Regions from separate parts of the Erwinia sp. INIA01 genome, predicted to be linked through region 2. Evidence: predicted binding sites of a transcription regulator. Region 2 holds the regulator's gene; the other holds the start of a gene.
The links. Region 2 encodes ArgR, which controls arginine synthesis, uptake and breakdown. Its sites were predicted from a motif close to ANTGAATAAAAATACANT; they were not measured.
Positions count from the first base shown of each region.

Region 1: a site for ArgR is predicted at 2,003-2,020, ahead of argA (amino-acid N-acetyltransferase). Genes of this name have one in related genera too.

Region 1 covers NZ_JAPDNC010000002.1:725,018-728,439, forward strand. Annotated here, with positions in the region: gene recD (exodeoxyribonuclease V subunit alpha) at 1-598, shown strand, start outside; gene argA (amino-acid N-acetyltransferase) at 615-1,988, opposite strand; gene amiC (N-acetylmuramoyl-L-alanine amidase AmiC) at 2,202-3,422, shown strand, end outside.
Region 2 covers NZ_JAPDNC010000013.1:27,170-30,591, forward strand. Annotated here, with positions in the region: gene OMR58_RS20835 (barstar family protein) at 1-156, shown strand, start outside; gene yhcN (peroxide/acid stress response protein YhcN) at 237-500, opposite strand; gene yhcN (peroxide/acid stress response protein YhcN) at 598-867, opposite strand; gene yhcN (peroxide/acid stress response protein YhcN) at 980-1,243, opposite strand; gene argR (transcriptional regulator ArgR) at 1,696-2,166, opposite strand; gene mdh (malate dehydrogenase) at 2,617-3,422, shown strand, end outside.

The sequences.
Region 1 (3,422 bases), on a different contig from region 2:
CGACTGTGCGACAGGCTACCGTGATTATCTCTCGCGGCTTTCCGCAGGGGATTCTCCTGCTGACGTGCTGTCGGCATTTGGGCGCTTCCAGCTTTTGTGCGCACTGCGTGAGGGGCCATTCGGCGTTAGCGGCCTGAATGAACGTATTGAAACTACGCTACGCCAGGCCGGACTGATTCGTCGCGGTACGCTGGCAAACGGTAAATGGTATGTTGGCAGGCCGGTGATGATTGCCCGCAACGATCGCTTGCTGGGGTTGTTTAACGGAGATATCGGCATTGCGATGCTGGATGGTGAGCAGGCGCTGAAGGTATTTTTCCCGCTGCCGGATGGCTCAATCAAAGCGGTGCAGCCCAGCCGACTGCCCCCGCACGACACCGCGTATGCGATGACGGTGCATAAATCTCAGGGGTCAGAGTTTGAGCACACGCTGATGGTGCTGCCGAATCAGGTGATGCCGGTATTAACCCGTGAGCTGGTGTATACCGGCATTACCCGCGCTAAGCGCCAGCTGACGCTGTACGCTGATACCCGCGTTTTTAACAGCGCGGTGAAAAAGCGTACCCAGCGCCGAAGCGGTTTGGTGGAACGATTGTAAAATAGCGCGGCGCCAGTTAGCTCTGGCGCACGTGCACGCTGTTTTCCCGGAGATCTACCATCAGCACCTTGGAACGGCGCTGATAGTTGTACATCTCTTTCTTACTGCTCGGCAGCAGTTCCACATCCACCGGCTGGAAGCCGCGCTCCTGGAACCAGTGGATGCTGCGCGTGGTCAACACGAACAGCTTCTTCAGCCCCATCTGGCGAGCCTGTAGCGCGATACGCTCAAGCAGCGCCTCGCCGCGTGATGAACTGCGGTAATCCGGGTGAACGGCAACGCAGGCCATTTCACCAATCTGCTCTTCCGGGAATGGATAAAGTGCGGCGCAGCCGATAGTCAGGTTATCGCGCTCGATAATGGTGAATTTGTCGATTTCCATTTCCAGCTGTTCACGTGAGCGGCGCACCAGAATACCCTGCTGCTCCAGCGGACGGATGAGCTCAAGGATGCCGCCAATATCGTTAATGGTGGCGCGACGGATCTGCTCAGCGCTCTCCATCACAATCTGCGTACCAATACCGTCACGAGAGAACAGCTCCTGCAGCAGGGCACCGTCTTCCTGATAGCTGATCAGGTGGCTGCGACGCACGCCGCTGCGGCAGGCCTTTACCGCGCCGCGCAGAAAACGTACGGTGCCGGAATGGTAGTCCTGGTCGTTTTCCAGCTCTTCAATGCGCTGCTGCGCTTCGTTCGGGAACAGTTCGGAGACAATATCGCCGTTGCTGTTGGTGACACCCTGCTCGGAACAGAAACCGATCATTTTCTCCGCTTTCAGCTTAATCGCCAGCTGGGTTGCCACCTCTTCAGAGGTCAGGTTGAAGCTTTCGCCGGTAACGGAAACCGCCACCGGGCCCATTAACACGATGGCACCACTGTCCAGCTGACGGTGGATCGCTTCTTCATCAATGCGGCGAATACGGCCGCTGTGGCAGTAGTCCACCCCGTCATCCACGCCCAGAGGCTGGGCGATAATAAAGTTGCCGCTGACTACATTAATATGCGCGCCCTGCAGCGGAGTATTGTTCAGGCTCATCGACAGGCGAGCGGTAATATCCAGCTGCAGCCGGCCGGCGGCCTGTTTGACCAGCTCCAGCGATTGTGCGTCCGTTACGCGGGTATGCTTGTGATAAACAGGCTCGAGATTTCGCTCTGAGAGGTTGGCATCGATCTGCGGTCTGGCCCCGTAAACCACCACCAGGCGGATGCCCAGGCTATGCAGCAGACCAATATCGTTAACGATGCTTGAGAAGTTCTCATGCTCGATGGCTTCACCACCCAGCATAATGACAAACGTCTTACCACGGTGGGCATTGATATAGGGAACGGTATGGCGAAAACCCTGAACCAGCTCGGTACTACGTTCCTTCACGGCAAACCCTCTTTGCATTATTATTCGGTAAATGTGTATTTTTATTCTTTTATTGCTTCGGGCGCAAGTGGCATTTTTCCTTAGTTATCACCCAGTACTGATTTTTGCTCAAGCTAATGTGCTGCATTTAATCGCTTTTTTGGGGTGACACTGGTTAAGGGATTCGCTAAAGTTTTTGCAAAAAACGAACGTTTGTCTTTTTATTAATCAATTCACAGCAACTGGAGTGGCATGACCGATTCAACATCCCTCAACCGACGACGGCTTTTACAGGGAGCGGGTGCCGTATTGCTGCTCAGCGTCAGCCGGGCAGGTATGGCTGCCGGCGGCCATGTTGTGGCGATCCGCATCTGGCCATCATCAACCTATTCTCGCCTGACCATTGAGTCTAATATCCCACTGAAGTATAAGCAGTTCGCGCTCAGTAATCCCGATCGCGTGGTGATCGATATTGAAAATATTCAGCTCAATCATACGCTGAACGGTGTCGGCAATCTGGTGCGTCAGGACGACCCCTACATCAAAAATGCCCGCGTGGGGCAGTTTGATGCCAGCACCGTACGCCTGGTGCTGGAACTGAAGCAAAACGTCTCGCCCAAGACCTTTACGCTGGCACCGGTTGCCGGGATCAAAAACCGCCTGGTGCTGGATCTTTACCCGGTTAAACAGCCGCACGATGATGATCCGCTGCTGGCATTACTGGAAGATTACAATCAGGGCGAGCTGGAACGCAGCCAGCCCGCCGCGGCACCGCTGCCGGGTAAGGCCGGGAAAGACCGGCCCATCGTGATTATGATTGACCCCGGGCACGGTGGGGAAGATTCCGGTGCGGTCGGCAAGCATAAAACCCGCGAGAAGGATGTGGTGCTGAAAATTGGCCGCCGCCTGAAAGCGCTAATCGATAAACACCCGAACATGCGTGCTTATATGACGCGTAATGAAGATGTGTTTATCCCGCTGAAGGTTCGGGTGGCGAAAGCGCGTAAGCAGCGTGCGGATCTGTTTGTCTCGATCCACGCCGATGCGTTTACCAGCCGCGCTGCTCGCGGGTCGTCGGTTTTTGCCCTGTCGACCAAAGGGGCCACCAGCACCGCCGCGCGTTATCTGGCGCAAACCCAAAACGAATCGGATTTAATTGGCGGCGTCAGCATGAGTGGCGATCGCTATCTGGACCATACGATGTTCGATATGGTGCAGAGCCTGACAATTAACGACAGCCTGAAGTTTGGTAAAGAGGTGCTGTCACGAATGGGGAAGGTGAACCATCTGCATAAACGCAGCGTCGATCAGGCCGGATTTGCGGTGCTCAAAGCCCCGGATATTCCGTCAATACTGGTTGAGACGGCCTTTATCAGCAATATAGAAGAAGAGCGCAAGCTGCGTACCGCGCATTTTCAGCAGCAAGTGGCGGAGTCGATTTTTGCCGGGATTAAGGCTTACTTTGCTAACGGC
Region 2 (3,422 bases):
TGGGATGTGCTGATCGCGGTGAAGATGCCGCTACCGCTGGAAATTGAGTTTATCAATCTGGGGAGTGGGCAGAAGCGGCGCTATGGAGCGCTGATCCTGCTATTTGATGAAGCTGAAGAGGAGCTGGAGGGCCAGCTCCACTTCAATGTCAGATAGTCTTTATCAAAAAGGGCCCCGGCGAACGGGGCCAAAGAGTTCGTCATAGGCGGCTATTAATGGATAGCCTCGACGAGGAATTACTTGTAAATCTCAGCGGTCACGTGCCAGTTGTCCTGATTGCGGTCTTCTACCACGCGATAGGCGCTGGCACCCTGCATATCTGCTTTCTGTGACAGCTGCTGGTGAATATCCGAGGGTACTCCGGCCACACCGCTTAGCGTAATTGTCCCCGCAGATTGCAAGTTCTCTGCCTGTTGGCTATTGACCAGTTCGGCGGCAGAAGCGCCGAAACCGATCATTGACAAAAGACTCAATGCAGCGATGGTTGTTTTGATTTTCATAGATTATCTCCCATTTGCAATCAACAACCTACGGGCTACGTCATAATGACCAGGTCGTCGATACCACCACCGGATGCCGGGCATCCGGTGCGATGACTTATTTGTACAGTTCAGCAGTCGCGTGGTAGTTGCCATCATTATGCGCTTCGATCACGCGATAAGAGGTTGCACCTTGCTGGTCAGCTTTATCTGACAATTGCTGGCGGATATCACTTGGCGCCGCATCGATGCCGCTAACGCTGATGGTGCCGACAGATTGCAGATTCTGTTGAGCAACCTGATCGTTAGTCACCAGTTGTGCAGCGCTGGCACCGAATGAAAGAACAGAAGCAAGACCTAAGGCAGCGATAGTAAATGTAGTTTTCATGATATTGACTCCAGATAAGGTTTTTCGGTAACCGAAAGGGCTAAAAAGCATTTATTATTCTTGGGGTTACCGTACTAATTTTTTGACACTGAATAACTTTTTTAAACCGGTATTATTTGTAAATCTCGGCGGTGGCATGCCAGTTACCGTTCTGATAACTCTCGATAACGCGGTATGCACTGGCACCTTTCTCCGTCGCTTTGCTATCCAGCGCCTGGCGGATATCCATTGGTGAACCGGCGACGCCGCTGACGCTGACCACACCGATTGACTGGAGATTCTGCGCCTGAGTGGCGTTAACAGATTCGGCGGCAAATGTACCGAATGACAGAGCAGAGAGTACGCTTAGAGCGGCAATGGTAGTTTTTACGTTCATGATTTTATTCCTCGTCAACTGTTTTTATCTTTTTAGTTACTGTGATTCTCATCACGGAAATAAGTATAGATCTGATAACGGAAAATATTAATAGCAGGCTAATAATATTTTTCTGGGATTTATTGCAACTGTGTGCGGTTTTAATAACCACTAGTTATAAGAAGTGCTTATATTTTGCTCTGGCTTTGTTAAATTCACGTAAAAACATCAACCTGGATGACTTTAACTATTTGTGCGGTTATTTGCGGGCGATCACACAGGTGAAATAAATAGTGCTTTGCCAGACAGGCTGTTTTCTCGCGAAAAGCCAGTGATATGTGCTAATAGACGGGGGCGGTGGCTCGACAACTGAGGTAAGAGCTGCCTTGCGACAGCTCATAAATGCCCCGGTAACAGGTGTTAGCACGAGGTTAAGCAATGGGGCATAACAAGACTGCTTATAACTCTTTCCTTTAAAGCTCCTGCTCGAACAGGACCAGGATTGCATCATGCAGTTGCTTGACGGTAAAGGCGCGGGCAGGGGTAATAAAGATGGTATCGTCCCCGGCGATAGTACCAAGGATACCTTCGGCTTTTCCCAGTGAGTCGAGCAGGCGGGCAATCAGCTGAGCGGCTCCCGGACTGGTATGGATCACCACCAGGGCATCATTGAAGTCGACATCCAGCACCAGGTTTTTCAGCGGGCTGGTGGTGGTGGGAACGCCAAGTTCAGCCGGCAGGCAGTACACCATTTCCATTTTCGCATTACGGGTGCGAACCGCGCCAAACTTAGTCAGCATCCGCGAGACTTTTGACTGATTGATATTCTCGAAGCCTTCTTCCTGCAGTGCATTGACGATTTCGCCCTGCGAGCTGAATTTTTCTTCTTTCAGTAAGGCCTTGAACGCCTTAATCAGTTCTTCTTGCTTTGATGGGTTACGCATAGGTTACCGATAAAAAGGAAGTGAATGGGGGAACCCCAAGCGGGATAGTACATTATTATGCAATTAAATGAATTTTTATGCAAACTTGAATTGTGGTGCGAGGTGAAAGCCTGGCAGGGAGCCGAAGTCTAACAAACTTTGGCACTGAAAAGAAATCTAACGGGCCGGTACTACTTTGCACAATAAGTGAACAATTTGTTATAAAATTGATGTTGTTCGGATAAGTGCTATAGGTGTAAGGTACGCCGGATCACGATGTCTGCATGTTGCAACGACTGGCGACCAGCGATAACAGGATGCAATGCGGGCATATCTTCAGCATTTGCTGCTTTTTAGTGCTTAAGCACGCAAAACCGTAAACCCGCTATCGTCATTATCCCGCAGGTCGTCTAAGGTCGTAAGCAGATGGATTTCCCGGCATAACATGCTCAAAATAATAAGGAGTTTAGGATGAAAGTTGCAGTTCTCGGTGCAGCGGGTGGTATCGGTCAGGCTCTGGCCCTCCTACTGAAAACCCAGCTTCCGGCTGGTTCAGAACTCTCTCTCTATGATATCGCCCCCGTCACTCCGGGTGTTGCGGTAGACCTTAGCCATATCCCTACAGCAGTCAAAATTGAAGGCTTCAGTGGTGAAGATGCGACCCCGGCTTTGCAGGGCGCTGATGTGGTTCTGATTTCCGCTGGCGTAGCGCGTAAACCGGGTATGGACCGTTCCGACCTGTTTAACGTCAATGCCGGCATTGTACGCAACCTGATTGAACAGGTTGCTGCGACCGCGCCGAAAGCGCTGATTGGCATCATTACTAACCCGGTTAATACCACAGTCGCCATTGCGGCTGAAGTACTGAAAAAAGCCGGTGTGTATGACAAAAACAAACTGTTCGGCGTGACCACGCTGGATATTATTCGCGCCAACACCTTTGTGGCTGCGCTGAAAGGCAAACAGCCGCAGGATCTGAACGTTCCGGTAGTGGGCGGTCACTCTGGTGTTACCATCCTGCCTCTGTTGTCGCAGATTGAAGGCGTCAGCTTTACCGAGCAGGAGGCGGCGGATCTGACTAAACGCATTCAAAATGCCGGTACTGAGGTTGTTGAAGCGAAGGCGGGTGGCGGGTCGGCGACGCTCTCAATGGGCCAGGCTGCGGCGCGTTTCGGACTGTCGCTGGTTCGCGCCCTGAAAGGGGAAAGCAATGTTGTCGAATGTGCCTATGTTGAAGGCAGCGGCGAATACGCCCGTTTCTTCTCACAGCCGCTGCT